DNA from 2 places in the Streptomyces sp. NBC_00045 genome. Region 2 is predicted to be linked to the other one. Evidence: predicted binding sites of a transcription regulator. Region 2 holds the regulator's gene; the other holds the start of a gene.

What was found. The regulator HrcA, encoded in region 2, represses chaperone genes, less so after heat shock. The targets are predictions, from matches to a motif close to TTNGCACTCNGNNNNNCNGAGTGCNAA.
Positions count from the first base shown of each region.
Region 1: groL (chaperonin GroEL) is a predicted target of HrcA. The motif match lies at 8,430-8,456, and genes of this name have one in related genera.

Region 1 covers NZ_CP108271.1:3,734,232-3,744,577, reverse strand. The annotation lists gene OHA65_RS17385 (ROK family protein) at 1-361, opposite strand, end outside; gene OHA65_RS17380 (extracellular solute-binding protein) at 560-1,861, shown strand; gene OHA65_RS17375 (DUF3263 domain-containing protein) at 1,945-2,181, shown strand; gene otsB (trehalose-phosphatase) at 2,281-3,129, shown strand; gene OHA65_RS17365 (trehalose-6-phosphate synthase) at 3,288-4,754, opposite strand; gene OHA65_RS17360 (glucosyl-3-phosphoglycerate synthase) at 4,800-5,777, opposite strand; SAM riboswitch class I at 5,973-6,122, shown strand; gene thrC (threonine synthase) at 6,140-7,414, shown strand; gene OHA65_RS17350 (MoaD/ThiS family protein) at 7,453-7,731, shown strand; gene OHA65_RS17345 (cold-shock protein) at 8,114-8,317, shown strand; gene groL (chaperonin GroEL) at 8,652-10,274, shown strand.
Region 2 covers NZ_CP108271.1:2,859,181-2,869,526, forward strand. The annotation lists gene OHA65_RS13455 (PhoH family protein) at 1-209, opposite strand, end outside; gene OHA65_RS13460 (PfkB family carbohydrate kinase) at 350-1,516, opposite strand; gene OHA65_RS13465 (MFS transporter) at 1,662-2,984, shown strand; gene OHA65_RS13470 (ribonuclease Z) at 2,981-3,886, opposite strand; gene OHA65_RS13475 (histidine triad nucleotide-binding protein) at 3,890-4,249, opposite strand; gene OHA65_RS13480 (16S rRNA (uracil(1498)-N(3))-methyltransferase) at 4,349-5,092, opposite strand; gene OHA65_RS13485 (nitronate monooxygenase) at 5,089-6,180, opposite strand; gene dnaJ (molecular chaperone DnaJ) at 6,328-7,467, opposite strand; gene hrcA (heat-inducible transcriptional repressor HrcA) at 7,468-8,484, opposite strand; gene OHA65_RS13500 (MBL fold metallo-hydrolase) at 8,641-9,366, shown strand; gene OHA65_RS13505 (DUF3097 domain-containing protein) at 9,395-10,201, shown strand; gene hemW (radical SAM family heme chaperone HemW) at 10,258-10,346, opposite strand, start outside.

The DNA.
Region 1 (10,346 bases), 880 kb from region 2:
CGAGTCCGCCCGTGCGCACGTCGTGGCCCAGGGCCACCGGGATGCCGTCCAGGCGTCCGCTGAGCAGGGCGCGCATCGGGACGTCGCGCCAGCCCAGGTTGGCCGCGTAGACGGCGATCCCGTTCCCGGCGTCGACGATGCCCGGGACGGCGACGCCAGCCGCGGAGGCGGGCGCGCCGAAGCGTTCGCGGCCGAGTTCGTACAGCTCGGCGGCGAACTCCAGGATCGTCTCGACGACGGCGTCGGGGCCCCGGTCGCGGCCGGTGGCGCGGCGCGCTTCGTGCAGCAGGCGTCCGTCGTCGGCGATGAGGGCGGCCTTCATCCCGGTGCCGCCCACATCGAGGGCGATGACGTGTTTCACGGGTTTCACAGGTGACAGTCTCGCGTGCTCGGCGGGGAAAGGTCTAGTCCATTGGAGTGGATTGTTGAGCTGCCATACAAATCCGGAACCACGGTCCGGCCATGGCCGGACACGGTGCGTCTCCGGATGTGGACGAGCAGCCAAAGTGGTGTAGACCTTACGTGGATCGTACGTACAACAAGGGGTGGATCGAGAACTGTGAAGGGCCGTTACCTGAGCCTGGCCGCGACCGGAGCCGCGCTGAGCCTGACCGCCACGGCACTGACGGGCTGCGGAGCCGTGGGGAGTCTCACCGGGGACAACGAGGTGACCCTGCGGGTCGTGGCGGCCGACTACGGGGACAATCCGCAGAACTCCTCGGAGGGCTACTGGAAGAACCTGGCCTCCGGCTTCGAGCAGGACCACCCCGGCGTCAAGGTCGAGGTCAGCGTCTACTCCTGGTCCGAGGTCGACGCCAAGGTCGCCGCCATGGTCAAGGCCGGCAAGGCCCCCGACATCGCGCAGATCGGCGCCTACGCCGACTACGCGGCCGCCGGCAAGCTCTACACGGCGGACGAACTGCTCTCCGTCACCACCGAAGCCGACTTCCTCGCGCCGCTCGCCGACGCCGGCAAGGTCAAGCGGGTCCAGTACGGCATGCCCTTCGTGGCCAGCACCCGCCTGCTCTTCTACAACGAGAAGCTGCTCACGGACGCCGGGGTCATCGCCAAGGACGCCAAGGGCGGCTGGCAGCCGAAGAGCTGGGCCGACCTGGAGGCCGCCGCGAAGAAGCTCAAGACGGCGGGCGTGGCGACCCCCTTCGCACTGCCGCTCGGCCGCGAGGAGGCACAGGCCGAATCGATGATGTGGATGCTCGCGGGCGGTGGCGGCTACACCGACAACGAAGAGGCGTACGCGATCGACTCCCCGGAGAACGTCAAGACCTTCGAATTCCTGCGCGACAAGATGGTCGGCCAGGGGCTGACCGGTCCCACGGAGCCGTCCAAGACGGACCGGCAGGCCGCCTTCGACGCCTTCACGCGCGGTGAGGTCGGCATGCTCAACGGCCACCCCACGCTGGTGAAGCAGGCGGCGCAGAAGGGCGTGAAGTACGGCATGGTGGCCATGCCGACCGCCGACGGGACCGATCACCCGACGATGGGCGTCGCGGACTGGGTGATGGCCTTCAAGAACGGCCACCGCAAGGAGTCCGGGAAGTTCCTCGACTACCTGTACCAGGCGAAGAACGTGACGGCCTTCACCAACAAGTACGACCTGCTGCCGGTCACGACGAGCGGCTACCGGGCCATGGACTCCAGTACGGGTGGTGCGGCCCCGCAGCTGAAGACCTTCCTGCAGGCGCTGCCGAACGCCCGCCTCTACCCGGTCGGCAAGAAGTCCTGGGCCGGGGTGAGCGAGGACGTCAAGCAGAACATCGGCAAGAGCGTGCAGCCGGGCGGCCAGCCCGCGAAGGTCCTGGAGAACATCGCCGAGTCCGCCCGCAAGGCCGACGCCCACTGAGCGGCGCCGGCGTCGGGCTCCCGCCGGCAGCCGGCGGGAGCCCGACCCGGCCGGCTGTCGGAGGGCGCCGTTAATCTGGCGGTATGACGGACGACGAGGGGCTGACGGCCACCGAGGCCGCGGTCCTCGCGTACGAGGGACGCACCTGGCCCGGGCCCGGGGCCAAGGAGCGGGCGATACGGGAAGGGCTGGGGATGACCCCGGTCCGCTACTACCAGCTGCTCAACGTCCTGATGGACGACCCGCGGGCCCTGGCCCACGCGCCCGGAACCGTCAACCGGCTGCGCCGCATCCGCGAAGCACAGCGGGCCCGGCGCTGACGCCCGGACCCGGCGCAGCTGCCCTCCGGGCCCCGCGCAGCTGCTCCCGGACGTCGCGCGCCGTAGCCGTGGCCCGGCAGGGCCGTTAGGGTCGTCCCCATGGGGAGCCATCCGCACAGCATGCCGATGCCCGTCACCGCCGCCGGACGCGAGGGACTCGAAGCCCTCCTCCACGTACCCCGCCGTTCCGTGGTCGCGCTCGACTTCGACGGCACCCTCGCCGACATCGTCCCGGACCCCGACCAAGCACGGGCCCACCCGGGAGCCGTCGGGGCACTGGCCGCGCTGGCCCCGGAGGTCGCCTCCGTCGCCGTGATCACCGGCCGCCCGGCGAGCGTCGCGGTCCGCTACGGGGGCTTCGCAGGCGCCGCCGGCCTGGAACACCTGGTGGTCCTCGGCCACTACGGGGCCGAGCGCTGGGACGCCGTGACCGGCATAGTCCACACCCCGGCCGAGCACCCCGGGGTCGCCGCCGTACGGGCGGAACTGCCCGGATTCCTGGACTCCATCGGCGCCTGGCGCGGCACGTGGATCGAGGAGAAGGGCCGGGCCCTGGCCGTCCACACCCGCCGCGCCGCGGACCCGGACGCCGCGTTCGCCGCGCTCCGCGAACCGCTGGCCGAGCTGGCGGCGCGCCACGGGCTGATGGTCGAGCCGGGGCGGGCGGTACTGGAACTGCGGCCGCCGGGGATGGACAAGGGCGTGGCCCTGACCGAATACCTCGCGGAGACGGGCGCCGAAGCGGTGCTGTACGCGGGGGACGACCTCGGCGACCTCGCCGCGTACGCGGCCGTGGAGAAGCTCCGCACGGACGGCATGCCGGGGCTGCTGGTGGCCAGCGGATCGGCCGAGGTCCCCGAACTCGCCACCCGCGCGGACCTCGTCCTGAACGGCCCGTCCGAGGTGGTCGCCTTCCTGTCGGCCCTGGCCGGAGCCATCCGCGCCTGACGTACCGGGTGCGGCGCCGTTGCCCCCGAGCTCCCGCGCCTCAAACGCCGGCGGGGCTGAAAAGCAGCTCCGCCGGCGTTTGAGGCGCGGGGTCTGGGGCGGAGCCCCAGTTTCGGGAAGGGGCGGGGTGGGGAAAGAGCCCCGCGCAGCGGGGGCCGTTACTCCCCGCGGAGAGCGGACAGCTGGGCCGTGAACCAGTCCGTCGGCGGGAGCGCCGTGGCCGCGGCCGCCAGCCGCTTCGTGCGCTCCAGCCGCTCACCCGCCGGCATCAACAGCGCCGCGTGCAACGCCTGCGCCGTCGCCGACACGTCGTACGGGTTCACCGTCAGCGCGTCCTCGCGGAGTTCCTCGTACGCCCCCGCCCCCGACGACAGCACCAGCGCACACCCCGCCTCCGACACCACCGGGATCTCCTTCGCCACCAGGTTCATCCCGTCCCGCACCGGGTTGACCAGCGCCACGTCCGCCAGCCGGTACGCGGCCAGCGAGCGCGCGAAGTCGTCCTCGACGGACACCAGCACCGGCTGCCAGTCGGCCGTCCCGAACTCCGCGTTGATCTCCTGCGCCAGCTCCCGCACCGACTGCGTGTACGCGCGGTAGACCTCCAGGTCCTGTCGCGACGGGTACGCCGAGGCCAGGTGGACCACCCGGTCCCGCCACTCGGGGTGCGCGGTCAGTAGCTCCCGGTAGGCCAGCAGCCCGCGCAGGATGTTCTTCGAGAGCTCGGTGCGGTCCACGCGGACGATGGTCGCCCGGCCGCCGACGTCGGCCCGCAGGGCGGCCAGCTTGTCGTCCACCACCGGCCGGTGCGCGAGCGCGCGCAGGTCGTCCGCGTCGACGCCCAGGGCGTACTGCCGCACCTCCGTGAAGCGCCGCGGACCGTACCCGGACCCGTCGGCGGCGGCCCTGTGGTGCCACACCCCGCGCTCCGGGGAGCCGCCGGGCAGGTGCGGCTGCGCGATGCCGACCGCGTCGTCCCGGTCCGCCCCGGCGATGAACTCCGCCGACCAGCGCCAGGTGTGGAAGCCCAGCTGGTCCGCGCCGAGCATCCCCCACACGAGCTGTCCGCGCACGTCGTCCGGCAGCATGTCGAGGAACTCCCGCGAGGCCCACGGCGTGTGCGTGAAGTGCGCGATGCGCAGGTCGGGCCGCAGCTCGCGCAACTGCCCCGGGACCAGCGCCAGGTGGTAGTCCTGCACCAGGACGCACGCCCCCTCGGCGGCCTCTTCGGCCAGGGCCTCGGCGAAGGCCCGGTTGTACGCCGCGTACGAGTCCCATTGCTGCCGGAACCGGGCGTCGAAGACCGGCTCGCGCGGGACGTCGTACAGGTGGTGGTGGGTGAACCACAGCACCGAGTTCGCGATGCCGTTGTACGCGTCGTCGTACGTCGTGGGATCGATGTCCAGCATCCGGACGCCGGGCTCGCAGACGCCCCGCCGGACCGCCTCCCGGTCCGCCTCCGACAGCGCCGCGCAGATCCACAGGGCCTCCGGCTGTCGGGCCAGGGCGGCGGAGAGGCCGGAGACGAGGCCGCCGCCGCCGCGCCGGGCCGTGAGGGTGTCGTCTTCGCCGAGTTGGTAGGAGAGGGGGCCGCGGTTCGCTGCAACGAGTACCTGGGAAGCCATGCCGCGAACCTAGCCCGGGGCCCGCCCGCTCAAACGTCAGTTCCCTCACGCCACCCTGCGGCCGGAGTACTCCTTGACCTCGGCCATCGGCGGCCGCTCCTCGGTGTCCACGGCGTACGTCCGCGGCACGAACCCGTTCGGCCCGCGCTCGAACTGCGTCAACTCGGGGCGTACGAGGTGCCCGCGCGAGAGCCGCAGCTGCGCCGTCCGGTAGATCGCCGCGGCCATGCGGCCCAGCGCCCGGCCGTCCTGATGGCGGTGGAGCCGTACGCCCACGTCCACCTGGGCCAGCGCGTCCAGTCCGACGGTGTGCAGCGCGTCGACCAGCAGGCCCAGCTCGACGCCGTACCCGACGGGGAAGGGCAAACGTTCCAGCAGGGTGCGCCGCACGGCGTACTCACCGCCCAGCGGCTGGACGAACCCGGCCAGCTGCGGCCAGTGGAGGTTGAGCAGCGGCCGGGCGACCAGCTCGGTCACCCGACCCCCCTGGGCAGGGGCTTTGCCGGGGGCGGGCCCGTCGGCGTCGGCGCCGAAGGGGCGGTCGTACATCGCCTTGACGAACTCGACGTCCGGCTCCGTCAGCAGCGGGCCGACGATCCCGGACACGAACGTGGACGAGAAGTCCCGCAGGTCGGCGTCCACGAAGCAGACGATGTCGCCGCTGGTCACCAGCAGCGAGCGCCACAAGACCTCGCCCTTGCCGGGCAGGGCCGGGATCCGCGGCAGGATGTCGTCGCGGTGCACCACCCGGGCGCCGGCCTTCGCGGCCACTTCGGCGGTCCGGTCGGTGGAGCCCGAGTCGATCACGACGAGTTCGTCGACGAGCGGCCCCGCCGGCCCGTCGATCAGATCGCGCCGGATCACCTCGACGATGGCGCCGACCGTCTCTTCCTCGTCGAGCGCGGGCAGGACGACGCTGACCGTGGCGCCTGCCGCCCGTTTGGCGGAAAGCAGCTGGTCGAGCGGTCGGTCGGCCGCGGACCAGGAGCGGTCCGCAAACCAGCGCTCCACCTCTTCCAGCACGTTCGGCACTCCTCGGTAATCGTTGACGCTCGGCATTTTCAGCCGAAAAGTGATCCATCTCGCGGTTCGGACGGCTGTCTCAACCACCCGGACCTTCAGTTACAGTCTTGAACAACGCGAAGGACCACCGCATGCCGGGGGTCCCGCGCACAAACGCCCGGACGCGCCATGGAGCGCGCGAACCCGGTGCCATACCGCTCATCCAGAGGGGCAGAGGGACACGGCCCGTTGAAGCCCCGGCAACCCTCCAGTCGGTTCTCGCGCTTGCTTGCAGCAGCGAGGTCCCCGGCTAGGGAAGGTGCCAATTCCGTCTCATGGCGAAGTGCGCCATGGGGAAGATGAGGAGAAAGGGCCTCGCCATCATGGCTGCACAGACTGTTGCCACCTCTGTCGATCTCGGACCTGCCACCGGCCTCTCGTGTCGTGAGTGCGGTACCCGTTTCGAACTCGGACCCATCTTCGCCTGCGTCGAGTGTTTCGGTCCGCTGGAAGTCGCCTACGACCTGCCCACCGGCGACCCCGAAGCCCTGCGCGCCGCGATCGAGGCCGGCCCGAACAACATCTGGCGCTACGCCCCGCTGCTGCCCGTCCCCGCTGACGTGGCCGCCAAGCCCAGCCTGAACCCCGGCTTCACCAAGCTCGTGGACGCGGCCAACCTGGCCAAGGAGCTCGGCATCACCGGGAAGCTCTACGTCAAGGACGACTCCGGCAACCCGACGCACTCCTTCAAGGACCGCGTCGTGGCCATCGCCGTCGAGGCCGCCCGCGCCTTCGGCTTCACCACCCTGTCCTGCTCCTCCACCGGCAACCTGGCCGGCGCCGTCGGCGCCGCGGCCGCCCGGGCCGGCTTCCGCTCCTGCGTGTTCATCCCGCACGACCTGGAGCAGGGCAAGGTCGTCATGGCCGGTGTGTACGGCGGCGACCTGGTCGGCATCGAAGGCAACTACGACGACGTCAACCGCTTCTGCTCCGAGCTCATCGGCGACCCGCTGGGCGAGGGCTGGGGCTTCGTCAACGTCAACCTGCGCCCCTACTACGGCGAGGGTTCCAAGACCCTCGCCTACGAGATCTGCGAGCAGCTCGGCTGGCAGCTGCCCGACCAGATCGTGATCCCGATCGCGTCCGGCTCGCAGCTGACGAAGATCGACAAGGGTCTGCAGGAGCTGATCAAGCTCGGGCTGGTCGAGGACAAGCCGTACAAGATCTTCGGCGCCCAGGCCGAGGGCTGCTCCCCGGTGTCGACCGCCTTCAAGGCCGGCCACGACGTGGTCCGCCCGCAGAAGCCGAACACCATCGCCAAGTCGCTCGCCATCGGCAACCCGGCCGACGGCCCGTACGTCCTGGACATCGCCCGCCGCACCGGCGGCTACGTCGAGGACGTCACCGACGAGCAGGTCGTCGAGGCCATCAAGATCCTCGCGCAGGCCGAGGGCATCTTCGCCGAGACCGCGGGCGGCGTGACCGTCGGCGTGACCAAGAAGCTCATCGAGAACGGCCAGCTCGACCCGGCGCTGACCACGGTGGTCCTGAACACCGGTGACGGCCTCAAGACCCTGGAGGCGGTGGCCGCGGACAGCGGGCAGACCGCCACCATCCGCCCGAGCCTGGACGCGTTCCGCGCCGCCGGCCTGGCCTGATCCCCGATCCCCCTCGTACCCGGAAAGGCAGTAGCGCCATGAGCGTCAACGTCCGCATCCCCACCATCCTGCGCACCTACACCGGCGGCCAGGCCGAGGTCACGGCCGAGGGCGCGACCCTCTCCGAGGTCATCGCCTCCCTTGAGGTGAACCACCCGGGCATCGCCGCGCGCGTCCTGGACGACCAGGGCAAGCTGCGCCGGTTCGTGAACGTCTACGTCAACGACGACGACGTGCGCTTCGAGGGCGGTCTGGACGCGGTGACGCCGGACGGCGCCGGTGTCTCGATCATTCCCGCCGTCGCGGGCGGCTGCTGACGCAACAACCCCTGAATTACCCCCTCCGGTAAAAGCGGAGGGGGTAATTCTGCTTGGTTGGGCGCGGTAAGGTTGGGGAAGTCCCCTCCGCTGGACTTGCCCGCTGCATATGAGCGAGTCGCGTGAGGGTTGACATTGAGTCAATGTGCAAGTGCGGTATGGGGCTTTGGCGAGATATGCCGGGTCCGAGTTGCCCGGGAATATGCCAACTTTTCACTTTATTTCAATGTATCCCCGTGTCCAGATTTCTCGTCGGATTGACCTGTTGCAGACAGCAGCGGTGCAGATACATTCAGCCCCGGTCGAGGCGTTCCGGCGCAAGTTCTGACCCGGGACCGCGAAGTGCGGTCCCGCGCAAGGGCCAGTAATAGGGGAGTTAGGCATGGCTCAGGGCACCGTCAAGTGGTTCAACGCGGAGAAGGGCTACGGCTTCATCGCGGTCGACGGTGGTGCGGATGTGTTCGTCCACTACAGCGCCATCCAGATGGACGGGTACCGCACCCTTGAAGAGGGTCAGCGGGTCGAGTTCGAGATCTCGCAGGGCCAGAAGGGTCCGCAGGCGGACATGGTCAAGCTCGCCGTCTAGTCCCGGCGCGATCGACCACCGACGCATACGCACGAAGGGTCCGCATCCTTGAGGAGGGATGCGGGCCCTTCGTGCTGCCCGCACCGCGCCGGGCCGGGCTTCGTGGAAGCCGCTTGCACTCAAGGGGGTCGAGTGCTAATCATTGGCGTTAGCACTCTCGTGCTGAGAGTGCTACTACACAGGACCGGGTCGGTGAGGCCCGCAGGGTCCGGCGGGAAGGAACCGCCGGGCACGCAGGCCGTCCGTCGCGGGCGCGGGCGCGGTCCGGAGCAATCCAACCCTCCCCCCACGCCGGCGGCGCAGGGGGAACCCCAGTCCTGGAGGACCACTTCAGATGGCCAAGATCATTGCGTTCGACGAGGAGGCCCGGCGCGGCCTTGAGCGCGGTATGAACCAGCTCGCCGACGCCGTCAAGGTCACCCTTGGCCCCAAGGGTCGCAACGTCGTCCTTGAGAAGAAGTGGGGCGCCCCCACGATCACCAACGATGGTGTTTCCATCGCCAAGGAGATCGAGCTCGAGGACCCGTACGAGAAGATCGGCGCCGAGCTGGTCAAGGAAGTCGCCAAGAAGACGGACGACGTCGCCGGCGACGGTACGACCACCGCCACCGTGCTCGCCCAGGCGCTCGTACGCGAGGGCCTGCGCAACGTGGCCGCCGGCGCCAACCCGATGGCCCTCAAGCGTGGCATCGAGAAGGCCGTCGAGGCCGTCTCCGGCGCCCTGCTGGAGCAGGCGAAGGATGTCGAGACCAAGGAGCAGATCGCTTCTACGGCCTCCATCTCCGCCGCTGACACCCAGATCGGCGAGCTCATCGCCGAGGCCATGGACAAGGTCGGCAAGGAAGGCGTCATCACCGTCGAGGAGTCCCAGACCTTCGGTCTGGAGCTGGAGCTCACCGAGGGCATGCGCTTCGACAAGGGCTACATCTCGGCGTACTTCGCCACCGACATGGAGCGTATGGAGGCGTCCCTGGACGACCCGTACATCCTCATCGTCAACTCCAAGATCGGCAACGTGAAGGACCTCCTTCCGCTGCTTGAGAAGGTCATGCAGTCCGGCAAGCCGCTGCTGATCATCGCCGAGGACGTCGAGGGCGAGGCCCTGTCGACCCTGGTCGTCAACAAGATCCGCGGCACCTTCAAGTCCGTGGCCGTCAAGGCCCCGGGCTTCGGCGACCGCCGCAAGGCCATGCTCGGTGACATCGCCATCCTCACGGGCGGCACGGTCATCTCCGAGGAGGTCGGCCTCAAGCTGGAGAACGCGGGCCTCGACCTGCTCGGCCGCGCCCGCAAGGTCGTCATCTCCAAGGACGAGACCACGATCGTCGACGGCGCCGGTGACAGCGACCAGGTCCAGGGTCGCGTCAACCAGATCCGTGCCGAGATCGAGAACTCCGACTCGGACTACGACCGCGAGAAGCTCCAGGAGCGCCTCGCGAAGCTGGCCGGCGGCGTGGCCGTCATCAAGGCCGGTGCCGCGACCGAGGTGGAGCTCAAGGAGCGCAAGCACCGCATCGAGGACGCCGTCCGCAACGCGAAGGCTGCCGTCGAGGAGGGCATCGTCGCCGGTGGTGGCGTGGCCCTGCTCCAGGCCTCCGCGGTCTTCGAGAAGCTCGACCTGTCGGGTGACGAGGCGACCGGCGCCAACGCCGTGAAGCTCGCCCTGGAGGCTCCGCTCAAGCAGATCGCCGTCAACGGTGGTCTTGAGGGTGGCGTCGTCGTGGAGAAGGTCCGCAACCTGACCGTCGGCTGGGGCCTGAACGCCGCGACCGGCGAGTACGTGGACATGATCGCCGAGGGCATCATCGACCCGGCGAAGGTCACGCGCTCCGCTCTGCAGAACGCCGCGTCCATCGCCGCGCTGTTCCTGACGACCGAGGCCGTCATCGCCGACAAGCCGGAGAAGGCCGGCGCGGGCGCGCCGGGCGGCATGCCGGGCGGTGACATGGACTTCTGATCGGCCCCGCGCTGATCGGCTGTTCTCGACCGAGGGCGGTACTCCCGTACGGGGGTGCCGCCCTCGGTCGTT
Region 2 (10,346 bases):
TGGATCAGGGAGACTTCCGCCGTGTCTCCGACCGCGCTGACCTGATTGCCCCGAACATGGATGTCAGCCTTCGGGAAGGCCTTCTCGATCACGCGCAACAGGGCGTCACCCGAGCCGAGCACCGTGACCATCGGGTGCCTGGCCGGAACGGTGAAGTGGGCTCGCGCCTGCCCCGGCGCCGGTGTCTGGGCTGTGGGTGTCTGAGTCATGGGCCGGCACTGTGGCCTGCACATACCTCCCGCTGAGGGGCCTCGCCGATCGACGACCTCCGGAGTACCAAGGGTACGACTCCGCCGGACCATCCCCGAGGGGTTTTCCCCGCCCCGCCGCCCCCGGCGCCGGGCACCCCTCAGACCGGGTGGCGGAAGCCGATGGTCGGGACCGCCCTGCGCCGGGGGGCGGTCTCCGCGCCCGGCGGGACCAGCGCGTCCAGGAAGGCGTAGCGCGGCCGCAGGGCCTCGGGGGCCGCGCGCCACCAGTGGGCCACCTCCGGCCAGCCCGGGGCGGACAGCGAGCCGCCGAACTCCTGGACCGAGAGGGCCGCCGTCAGGCCCGCGAACGCCAGCCGGTCCGCCAACGGCCACCCCGCCAGGGTGCCGGTGACGAAGCCCGCCACGTAGACGTCGCCCGCCCCCGTCGGATCCAGCGCGTCCACCGTGATCCCGGGGACCTCCGCCGTCTCCCCGGTCCGCCCGTCCACCGCGCACGAGCCCTCCGCGCCCATGGTCACCACCGCGACCGGCACCTTCCGCGCGAGCGCCCGCGCCGCCGCCCGCGGACAGTCCGTGCGCGTGTACCGCATCGCCTCCCCCGCGTTCGGCAAGAACGCCTCGCAGTGCTCCAGGTCGGCCAGGGCGTCCAGGTCCCAGCGCCCGCTCTCGTCCCACCCCACGTCCGCGAAGACCCGGGCCCCGCGCCGCGCCGCCTCCGCGATCCACGCGTCCGTCCGCCCCTGCCCCAGCGAGGCCACGGCGGCCCGGGTGCGCGGCGGGCACTGCGGGAACGGCCCCGGGCCACCCGGGGGCGGGGCCTCGTGGCCGTGCGAGACCATCGTGCGCTCCCCCTCGTACGCCATCGAGACCGTGACCGGGCTGTGCCAGCCGGGGATGGTCCGCGACATGGACAGGTCGATGCCCTCGCCCTGCTCCAGCGCGTCCCAGCAGTACTCGCCGTAGTGGTCGTCGCCGAACGCCGCGGCGAGCGAGGTGCGCAGGCCGAGCCGGGCCAGCGCGGTGGCCATGTTGGCCACTCCCCCGGGGCTGGAACCCATGCCGCGCGCCCAGGACTCCGTACCGCGGACGGGGGCCGAGTCGAGGCCTGTGAAGATGATGTCGAGGAAGACCGTGCCGGTCAGGTAGACGTCGAACCCCGGTTCGGCGGGGTCCCGCAACGGGCCGAGCGGATCCACGGCTGCGCTGCGGCTGGTGCGGCTGTCCCGACTGGTCACGGTGTACTCCCCGTTTGGTGCGAAGGCTCGTTTCTGCAAGCGGGCATTCGATGGAAAGCTGCCAGCCATGCCCGTCCCCGACAGGGCCAAAACCCAGTGTGTCGCACATCACTCTCGTGCCGCTCTTCTCCGGGTCGTGGACCACTTGATAGACAAAGGCGCCGCGGTTCCGCGGAACACCCCGCCCCACCTGCGCACCACCGGGAAAACCTCCGTGTCCGACAACACCTCCGCGCCGCCCGCCGCCTGGCCCCTGGTGGCCCTCTTCACCGCCGGATACACCGCCTCGTACCTGCTCCCGACCGTCGTCGGACGGCTCGACGCCCACCTCCCGCTGAGTCCCGCTCAGGCCGGGCTCGTCGGTACCGCCCTGCTGCTCGGCTCCGCCACGGCCGGCTTCACCCTGGCCTCCCGCATCCCCCGCCACGGGCCCCGCCCGCTGGCCCGGCTCGGGCTGCTGCTCGCCGCCCTGGGCTACGGCACGGCGGCCTCGACCGCCCTGATCCCGCTGGTGGTCGCGGGCGTCGTCGTCGGCGGCTTCGGTTCCGGTACCGCCACCGCAGTGGCCGCCGCCGGCATCGCCGGGCAGCGCGATCCGCGCCGCACCTCGTCCCTCGGGCTGCTGTCGGTCTCGGCGACCGCGGGGGCGCTGTACCTGACCCTGCCGCGCCTGGGCGGCGGCCACGGGCTGCCGTTCGCGGCCATCGCCCTGGTCGCGGCACTGGTCTGGCCGGCGACCGGCCGACTCGGCGGGCCCACCCGCCCGGGTCCTTCCGTACGGGGCTCCGGGCGGCCGCCGCACCCGCGCGCCGGGGCGGTGCTGACGGGCTGCCTGCTGTTCTGGTCGCTGTCCCAGGAGGCCCTGTGGGGCGTCAGCGGCCGGATCGGCGCCGAGCAGGCGGGCCTGCCCGAGGCCACCCTGGGCGTCGTCTTCGCCATGGCGCTGGGCGCGGGCCTGCTCGGGGTCACGGCCGCCTCCGCGTTCGGCGCCGGGCTGGGGCGGGCGTTCCCGGTCGGCGCGGGCACCGCGGCCATCGCGGGCTGCATCGTGCTGACCTCCGCCGCGGACGGGCTCGCCGGGTTCGCCACCGGGGAGATCCTGTGGAACGCCGTGTACCCGGTGGTCCTCTCGTACGTGATCGGCCTCGCGGCGACCCTGGACCCGCGCGGCCGCTGGGCGGTGCTCGCCGGGGCCGCCTCCTCGCTGGGAACGGCCTGCGGGCCCGTGGCGGGCAGCCTGCTCGCCGAGGCGTTCGGCTTCCCGGGCATGGGGCTGGTGCTGGGCGCCCTGCTGCTCGCCGTGGCCGGCCCGCTGACCGCCGTCGCGCTGCGCGCGGGCGCCCGCCCGGCGGCTGCGGCCGAGGAGCCGGTCCGCCGCGGCGGGACGGCCCCGGCGGCGCACCCCGGGACGGGGGCCGGGACCGGGCCGGAGCCGGCGGGCGCGCCCGTCCGCGTACGCCGCACCCCGCGCCGGGTGCTGCTGCTCTCACCGGCGGCCCGCCGCTCCCGCGACCGGGAGCGCGAACGGTCCGGCTAGCCGCGCTTCGGCAGGGGGACCCGTACGAGGTCCGCGGCGATCGTCAGTTCGCCCTCGAAGCCGGCCGCGCGGGCCTGGCGTTCGAACTCCTGCGGGTCCGAGTAGCGCTGCGAGAAGTGCGTCAGCACGAGGTGCCGTACACCCGCGTCGCGCGCCGCCCGGGCCGCCTGGCCGGCGGTGAGGTGCCCGTGGTCGGTGGCCAGCGCCTCGTCCTCGTCGAGGAACGTGGACTCGATAACGAGCATGTCGCAGCCCGCGGCGAGCTCGTCCACGCCGGGGCACAGCCGGGTGTCCATGACGAACGCGAAGCTCTGCCCGGGCCTCGGCTCGCTGACGTCGTCGAGAGTGACCCCGCCCAGCTGCCCCTCGCGCTGGATGCGGCCCACGTCGGGGCCCTTGATCCCGTGCCGCGCGAGCAGTTCGGGCACCATGCGGCGGCCGTCCGGCTCGGTGAGCCGGTAGCCGAAGGACTCGACCGGGTGCGAGAGCAGACGGGCTTCGAGGGTGTACGAGGGCCCCCGGGCCAGCGTCCCGTCCCCGGCCACCGGTTGCTCGCCGAGCGCGACGGTCTCCCGGTAGGCGGTGGCGTACCGCAGCCGGTCGAAGAACTTCTGCCCGGAGGCCGGGTAGTGGGCGGTGACGGGGTGCGGGACCCGGTCCAGGTTGATGCGCTGGATCACCCCGGCGAGACCGAGGCTGTGGTCCCCGTGGAAGTGGGTGATGCAGATCCGGTTGATGTCGTGGGCGGCCACCCCGGCGCGCAGCATCTGGCGCTGGGTGCCCTCGCCCGGGTCGAAGAGGATCCCCTCGCCGTCCCAGCGCAGGAGGTAGCCGTTGTGGTTGCGGTGACGGGTGGGCACCTGGCTGGCGGTGCCCAGCACCACGAATTCGCGTACGGACACGGTCTATCCGGGGGGCCACTGGAGACCGCGGCCGCCGAGGACGTGCGCGTGCGCGTGGAAGACGGTCTGGCCGGCGCCGGCGCCGGTGTTGAACACGACGCGGTAGCCGTGGTCGTCGACCTTCTCCTCGGCCGCGATCCGTCCGGCCTCGGCCAGCAGGTCGGCGGCGACGGCCGGCTCGGCGGCGGCGAGCGAGGCGGCGTCGGGGTAGTGCACGCGGGGAATCACGAGGACGTGCGTGGGCGCCTGCGGGTTGATGTCCCGGAAGGCGAAGGTCGTCTCGGTCTCCCGGACCACGGTCGCCGGGATGCTCCCCGCGACGATCTTGCAGAACAGGCAGTCCGCCTGCGGTTCCCCGGCCATTGCTTCGCCTTCCGTGACAGTGGCGTTGACGGGCCGTCGACGCCGGTGTTGATCAGCCCGGGCATCGTATCCGGCGCCGTCGGCGCCCTCACGTGCGTTTCAGGACCAGCGGCCGGTGCGCGCCAGGAGGACCGCCGTCGCCGCGGTGCCGGCGGTGGAGGTGCGCAGGACCGAGGAGCCCAGGCGGTGGGGGTGGGCGCCGGCCTCCGCGAAGACGGCCAGCTCCTCCGGCGAGACCCCGCCCTCGGGGCCGACCACCAGGACGACGGAGCCGCCGGCCGGGAGCTCGGCCGTGGCCAGGGCCCCCGAGGGCGCGTCCCGGTCCTCGTGCAGGACCATCGCCAGGTCGGCGCCGGCCAGCAGCGCCGCGACCTGCTTCGTGGACATGGCCTCCGCCACCTCCGGGAAGCGCACCCGGCGGGACTGCTTGCCCGCCTCCCGGGCCGTGGCCCGCCATTTGGCCAGGGACTTGGCGCCGCGGTCGCCGCGCCACTGGGTGATGCAGCGCGAGGCCTGCCAGGGGACGATGGCGTCCACGCCGGTCTCGGTCATGGTCTCGACGGCGAGCTCGCCGCGGTCCCCCTTGGGCAGGGCCTGGACGACGGTGATCCGCACGGCAGGTTCCGGTTCCCGGCCGGTGGCGGACACCGAGACGACCAGCCGGTCCTTGCCCTCGGCGGCCTTGACCACGGCCTGCGCCCAGCCACCGCGGCCGTCCGTGAGGACCACCGCCTCACCGGGGTTCAGCCGTTTCACGGACACCGCGTGCCGGCCTTCCGGGCCGTCGAGCACGAACTCCGGCCCCGCGGGGACCTCTTCGACCACGAACACGGGGGCGGTCATGACGTACTCCTCTTCTGCATTTCCTTCAACGCGCTGCGGGCCTCGGCCAGTTCGGCCGCCAGCACCTCCATCAGCTCCCCCGCGGGCAGCGCCCGGGCCAGCCGGTGGCCCTGGCCCGCCCACAGGGCCATGCCCTGCGGGTCCCCGGCCGCGGCCGCGGCTTTGCGCAGCCCGGCGGTCATGTGGTGGATCTGCGGGTACGCGGCCGGGGCGTACGGCCCGTGCTCCCGCATGAACCGGTTCACCAGGCCCCGGGCCGGTCGTCCCGAGAACGCCCTGGTCAGCTCGGTGTGGGGGAACAGGGGGTCCGTCAGCGCCTTCTTGTGCAGCGGGTGCGCGCCCGATTCGGGACAGGCCAGGAACGCGGTGCCGAGCTGCGCCGCCTCCGCGCCCGCCGCCAGCAGCGCCGCGATCTGCGAGCCCCGCATCAGACCGCCCGCCGCGATGATCGGGAGGGCCACGGCCTCCCGTACCTGCGCGACGAGCGCGAGCAGGCCCACGCCCGCCGTGCCGTCCGCCTGCGGGTCGTCGCGGTGGGTGCCCTGGTGGCCGCCCGCCTCCACGCCCTGGACGCAGACGGCGTCGGCGCCCGCGGCCTGGGCGGCGCGCGCCTCCTCGACCGAGGTGACGGTGACGACGGAGTACGTGCCCGCCTTGCGCAGGGCGGCGAGGACGGCGGGCACGGGAACGCCGAAGGTGAACGAGACCACGGGAACCGGGTCTTCGAGGAGGATCGCGAGCTTGGCGTCGTAGCCGTCGTCGCTGGTGCCGATGATGTCCTCGTCGGCCAGGGACACGTCGTACCAGCCGGCCTCGCCGGCCAGCTGCCCGCGGTACGCCTCCACGGCGGCCGGGTCCACGTAGCCGGTCTGCGGCATGAAGAGGTTCACGCCGAACGGGCGCCGGGTGAGCGCGCGCAGCCTCTTGATCTCCTGGTACATGCCGTCGGCGGTCTTGTAGCCGCCGGCCAGGAAGCCCAGTCCGCCCGCCTCGCACACGGCGGCGGCGAGCGGCGGACAGGAGGCGCCGCCCGCCATGGGAGCCTGCACGATCGGGTACGGGGAGAGACCGTTCGGTGCGGAGGACATGGACTGCATCGTGCCACGTCCCGCGCACCGGGCCGAATCACCGCATTCGCCTGGCATAGTCCGCTCCGCCGGAGGCGTCCGGATCAATGCGCCGAGCCCGGTCCGGGGCATCCCCGGACCGGGCTCGTACATGCGCTCGCGGGCCGGTCAGCGGCCGTTGAAGGCGTCCTTCAGGCGGCTGAACAGGCCCTGCTGACCCGGCGCGAACTGGCCCATGGGCCGCTCCTCGCCGCGCAGCTTGGCGAGCTGGCGCAGCAGCTCCTCCTGCTGGGCGTCCAGCTTGGTCGGCGTGGTGACCTCGACGTGGACGATCAGATCGCCGCGGCCGCCGCCGCGCAGGTGCGTGACGCCGCGCCCGTGCAGCGGGATGGCCTGGCCCGACCCGGTGCCGGGACGGATGTCGATCTCCTCCAATCCGTCCAGCGTCTCCAACGGGCATTTGGTGCCCAGGGCCGCTGCCGTCATGGGGATGGTCACCGTGCAGTGCAGGTCGTCCCCGCGCCGCTGGAAGGTCGGGTGCGACAGCTCGTGGATCTCCACGTACAGGTCGCCGGCGGGGCCGCCGCCGGGGCCGACCTCGCCCTCGCCCGCGAGTTGGATCCGGGTGCCGTTCTCGACACCGGCCGGGATCTTGACCGTGAGGCTGCGGCGGGAGCGGACCCGGCCGTCGCCCGCGCACTCGGGGCACGGGGTCGGGACCACGGTGCCGAAGCCCTGGCACTGGGGGCAGGGGCGCGAGGTCATGACCTGGCCCAGGAAGGACCGGGTGACCTGCGACACCTCACCGCGGCCACGGCACATGTCACACGTCTGCGCCGAGGTGCCGGGGGCGGCACCCTCGCCGGAGCAGGTGGTGCAGACGACGGCCGTGTCGACCTGGATGTCCTTGGTCGTGCCGAAGGCGGCCTCGTCCAGTTCCAGGTCGAGGCGGATCATGGCGTCCTGGCCGCGGCGGGTCCGCGAGCGCGGGCCGCGCTGCGAGGCCTGGCCGAAGAAGGCGTCCATGATGTCGGAGAAGTTGCCGAAGCCGCCCGCACCGAAGCCGCCCGCGCCGCCACCGCCGCCGGAGGAGGACAGCGGGTCGCCGCCGAGGTCGTAGACCTGCTTCTTCTGCGGGTCCGAGAGCACCTCGTACGCGGCGTTGATCTCCTTGAAGCGCTCCTGCGTCTTCGGATCCGGATTCACGTCCGGGTGGAGTTCGCGCGCGAGGCGGCGGAAGGCCTTCTTGATCTCGTCCTGCGATGCGTCGCGGCGCACGCCGAGAACGGCGTAGTAGTCCGTGGCCACTTACGACTCCGCCAGGATCTGTCCGACGTAACGTGCCACTGCGCGTACCGCTCCCATCGTTCCGGGGTAGTCCATGCGGGTCGGTCCGACCACGCCGAGTTTGGCGACAGTTTCGCCGCCCGAACCGTAGCCGACCGAGACGACGGACGTGGAGTTCAGTCCCTCGTAGGCATTCTCATGCCCGATCCGTACGGCCATCCCCGACTCGTTGGCCTCGCCCAGCAGCTTGAGGAGCACGACCTGCTCCTCCAGCGCTTCGAGCACCGGCCTGATCGTCAGGGGAAAATCATGTCCGAAGCGCGTGAGATTGGCGGTTCCGCCGATCATCAGCCGCTCCTCGGCCTCTTCGACCAGAGTCTCCAGCAGGGTCGCGAGCACGGTCGACACCGTGCTGCGGTCCTCCGGTTCGAACGACTCCGGCAGATCCTGCACGAGCTGCGGCACGTCGGTGAACCGGCGGCCGACGACCCGACTGTTGAGCCGCGCCCGAAGATCGGCGAGCGAGGTCTCGCCGAACGGCGTCTGGCAGTCGACGAGCCGCTGCTCGACCCGGCCCGTGTCGGTGATCAACACGAGCATGAGCCGGGCCGGAGCCAGCGACAGCAGCTCGACGTGCCGGACCGTGGACCGGGTCAGGCTCGGGTACTGGACGACGGCGACCTGTCGGGTGAGCTGCGCCAGCAGCCGCACCGTCCGGCCGACGACGTCGTCGAGGTCGACGGCGCCGTCGAGGAAGTTCTGGATGGCCCGGCGTTCGGGCGTCGACAGGGGTTTGACTCCCGCCAGCTTGTCGACGAACAGCCGGTAGCCCTTGTCCGTGGGGATCCGGCCGGCGCTGGTGTGGGGCTGGGCGATGTAGCCCTCCTCCTCCAGCACGGCCATGTCGTTGCGCACGGTGGCGGGCGAGACGCCGAGCCGGTGCCGCTCGGTGAGCGCCTTGGAGCCGACCGGCTCCTCCGTCCCGACGTAGTCCTGGACGATGGCGCGCAGCACCTCAAGTCTGCGTTCGCTGAGCATGGCGCACACCTCCAGCTGGTCGTCGGTGAATCGTCGTGGTCGGTTTCATCTGCTGCGTTGGCACTCCGGGCGTTCGAGTGCCAGAGATCCCCCGGCCAGTGTACGGCCGGGTAGTCAGCCCCTGGCAAGGGCGGCCCGCCAGGGTAGCGTCCCTGCATGGACGTGCATTGGGAAGAGGCGGGCTGGGAGCGGCTGACCGGGCGGACCGGGCGGCGGCGGCTTCCGGTGTGGGACTGCACCGTGGGACTGGTGGTGGGGGACGAATCGGTCCTCCTGATCGATCCGGGCTCGTGCGTGCGGGAGGGTGCGCAGCTGCGGGCCGAGGCGCAGCGACTGACGGGCCGGCGCGTGACGCATATCGCATTCACGCACGGGCATTTCGATCACGTACTGGGCGTGGCGGCGTTCTCCGGCGCCGAGGTCTTCGGGGCGGTCGGGCTCGACGCCGAACTGTCGACCGGCCGCGAGGAGCTGCGCGCCGGTGCGGTCCGCCAGGGGCTGGCGGAGGCCGAGGCCGCCGAAGCGGTGGACCTGCTGGTGGGGCCGAGGCATTCGGTGTCGGGCGAATGGACGCTGGAGCTGGGCGGGGTCCAGGTCCTGCTGGCGAACGTCGGCCCCGGGCACACCCGGCACGACCTGGCGGTGTTCGTCCCCGGAGAGCGCGAGGTGGTGTTCTGCGGGGACCTCGTCGAGGAGTCGGGCGAACCCCAGGCGGGCAGTGACGCCGTGCCGGCGCAGTGGCCGGCGGCCATGGGCCGGCTGCTGTCGCTGGGCGGCGACGACGCCCTGTACGTGCCGGGTCACGGAGCGGTGGTCTCCGCGGACTTCGTCCGTGCGCAACGCGACACACTGGCACGGCGGTTCGGCGTGTCGGACGCGTGAGCGCCGCCTCTCTCGTAGCGTCGGCCGGATGCGTGAGTACTCCCCCGACCTGACCCCGCAGTGGAAGCGCGCCAAGGCCGTCCCGCAGGTGCCGGCCGAGCCCGACCTGGTGGTCGAGGTGGCGGGTACGGACTTCTGCGGCGCGGTGGTGGCCTGCGAGGCGGGCACGGTGACCCTGGAGGACCGCTTCGGCAAGCGCCGGGTGTTCCCGCTGGAACCGCGGGGGTTCCTGCTGGAGGGCGCCGTGGTGACGCTGACCCGCCCCTCACGGGCCCCTCAGGCGCCCCTGCGCACCGCCTCGGGCTCCGTGGCGGTCCCGGGGGCGCGCGCCCGCGTGGCGCGCGCCGGGCGGATCTACGTCGAGGGCCGGCACGACGCCGAGCTGGTGGAGCGGGTCTGGGGCGACGACCTGCGGATCGAAGGCGTGGTGGTGGAGTACCTGGAGGGCATCGACGACCTCCCGGCCATCGTGGCGGAGTTCGACCCGGCCCCGGACGCCCGTCTGGGGATCCTGGTGGACCACCTGGTCCCGGGCTCGAAGGAGTCCCGCATCGCGGCTGCGGTGACCTCCCCGGACGTACTGGTCGTCGGCCACCCGTACGTGGACGTGTGGCAGGCGGTGAAGCCCTCCGCACTGGGCATCGGGGCGTGGCCGGTGGTGCCGCGGGGCCAGGACTGGAAGACGGGCGTCTGCCGGGCCCTGGGCTGGCCGGAGAACACCGGGGCGGCGTGGCAGCACATCCTGTCCCGCGTGGCGTCCTACAAGGACCTGGAGCCGACCCTGCTGGGCTCGGTGGAGCACCTGATCGACCACGTCACGGCTCCGGCCGACTAGCCCCGGCCGACGGGTCGGCCGGGGCGGCCGGTCGACCCGGCTCGTCGAGCCGTCGGCTAGTCGACCAGGTCGCGGACCACCGCGTCGGCCAGGAGCCGCCCCCGCAGGGTCAGCACGGCCCGGCCGCCCTCGTACGGCCCCGGCT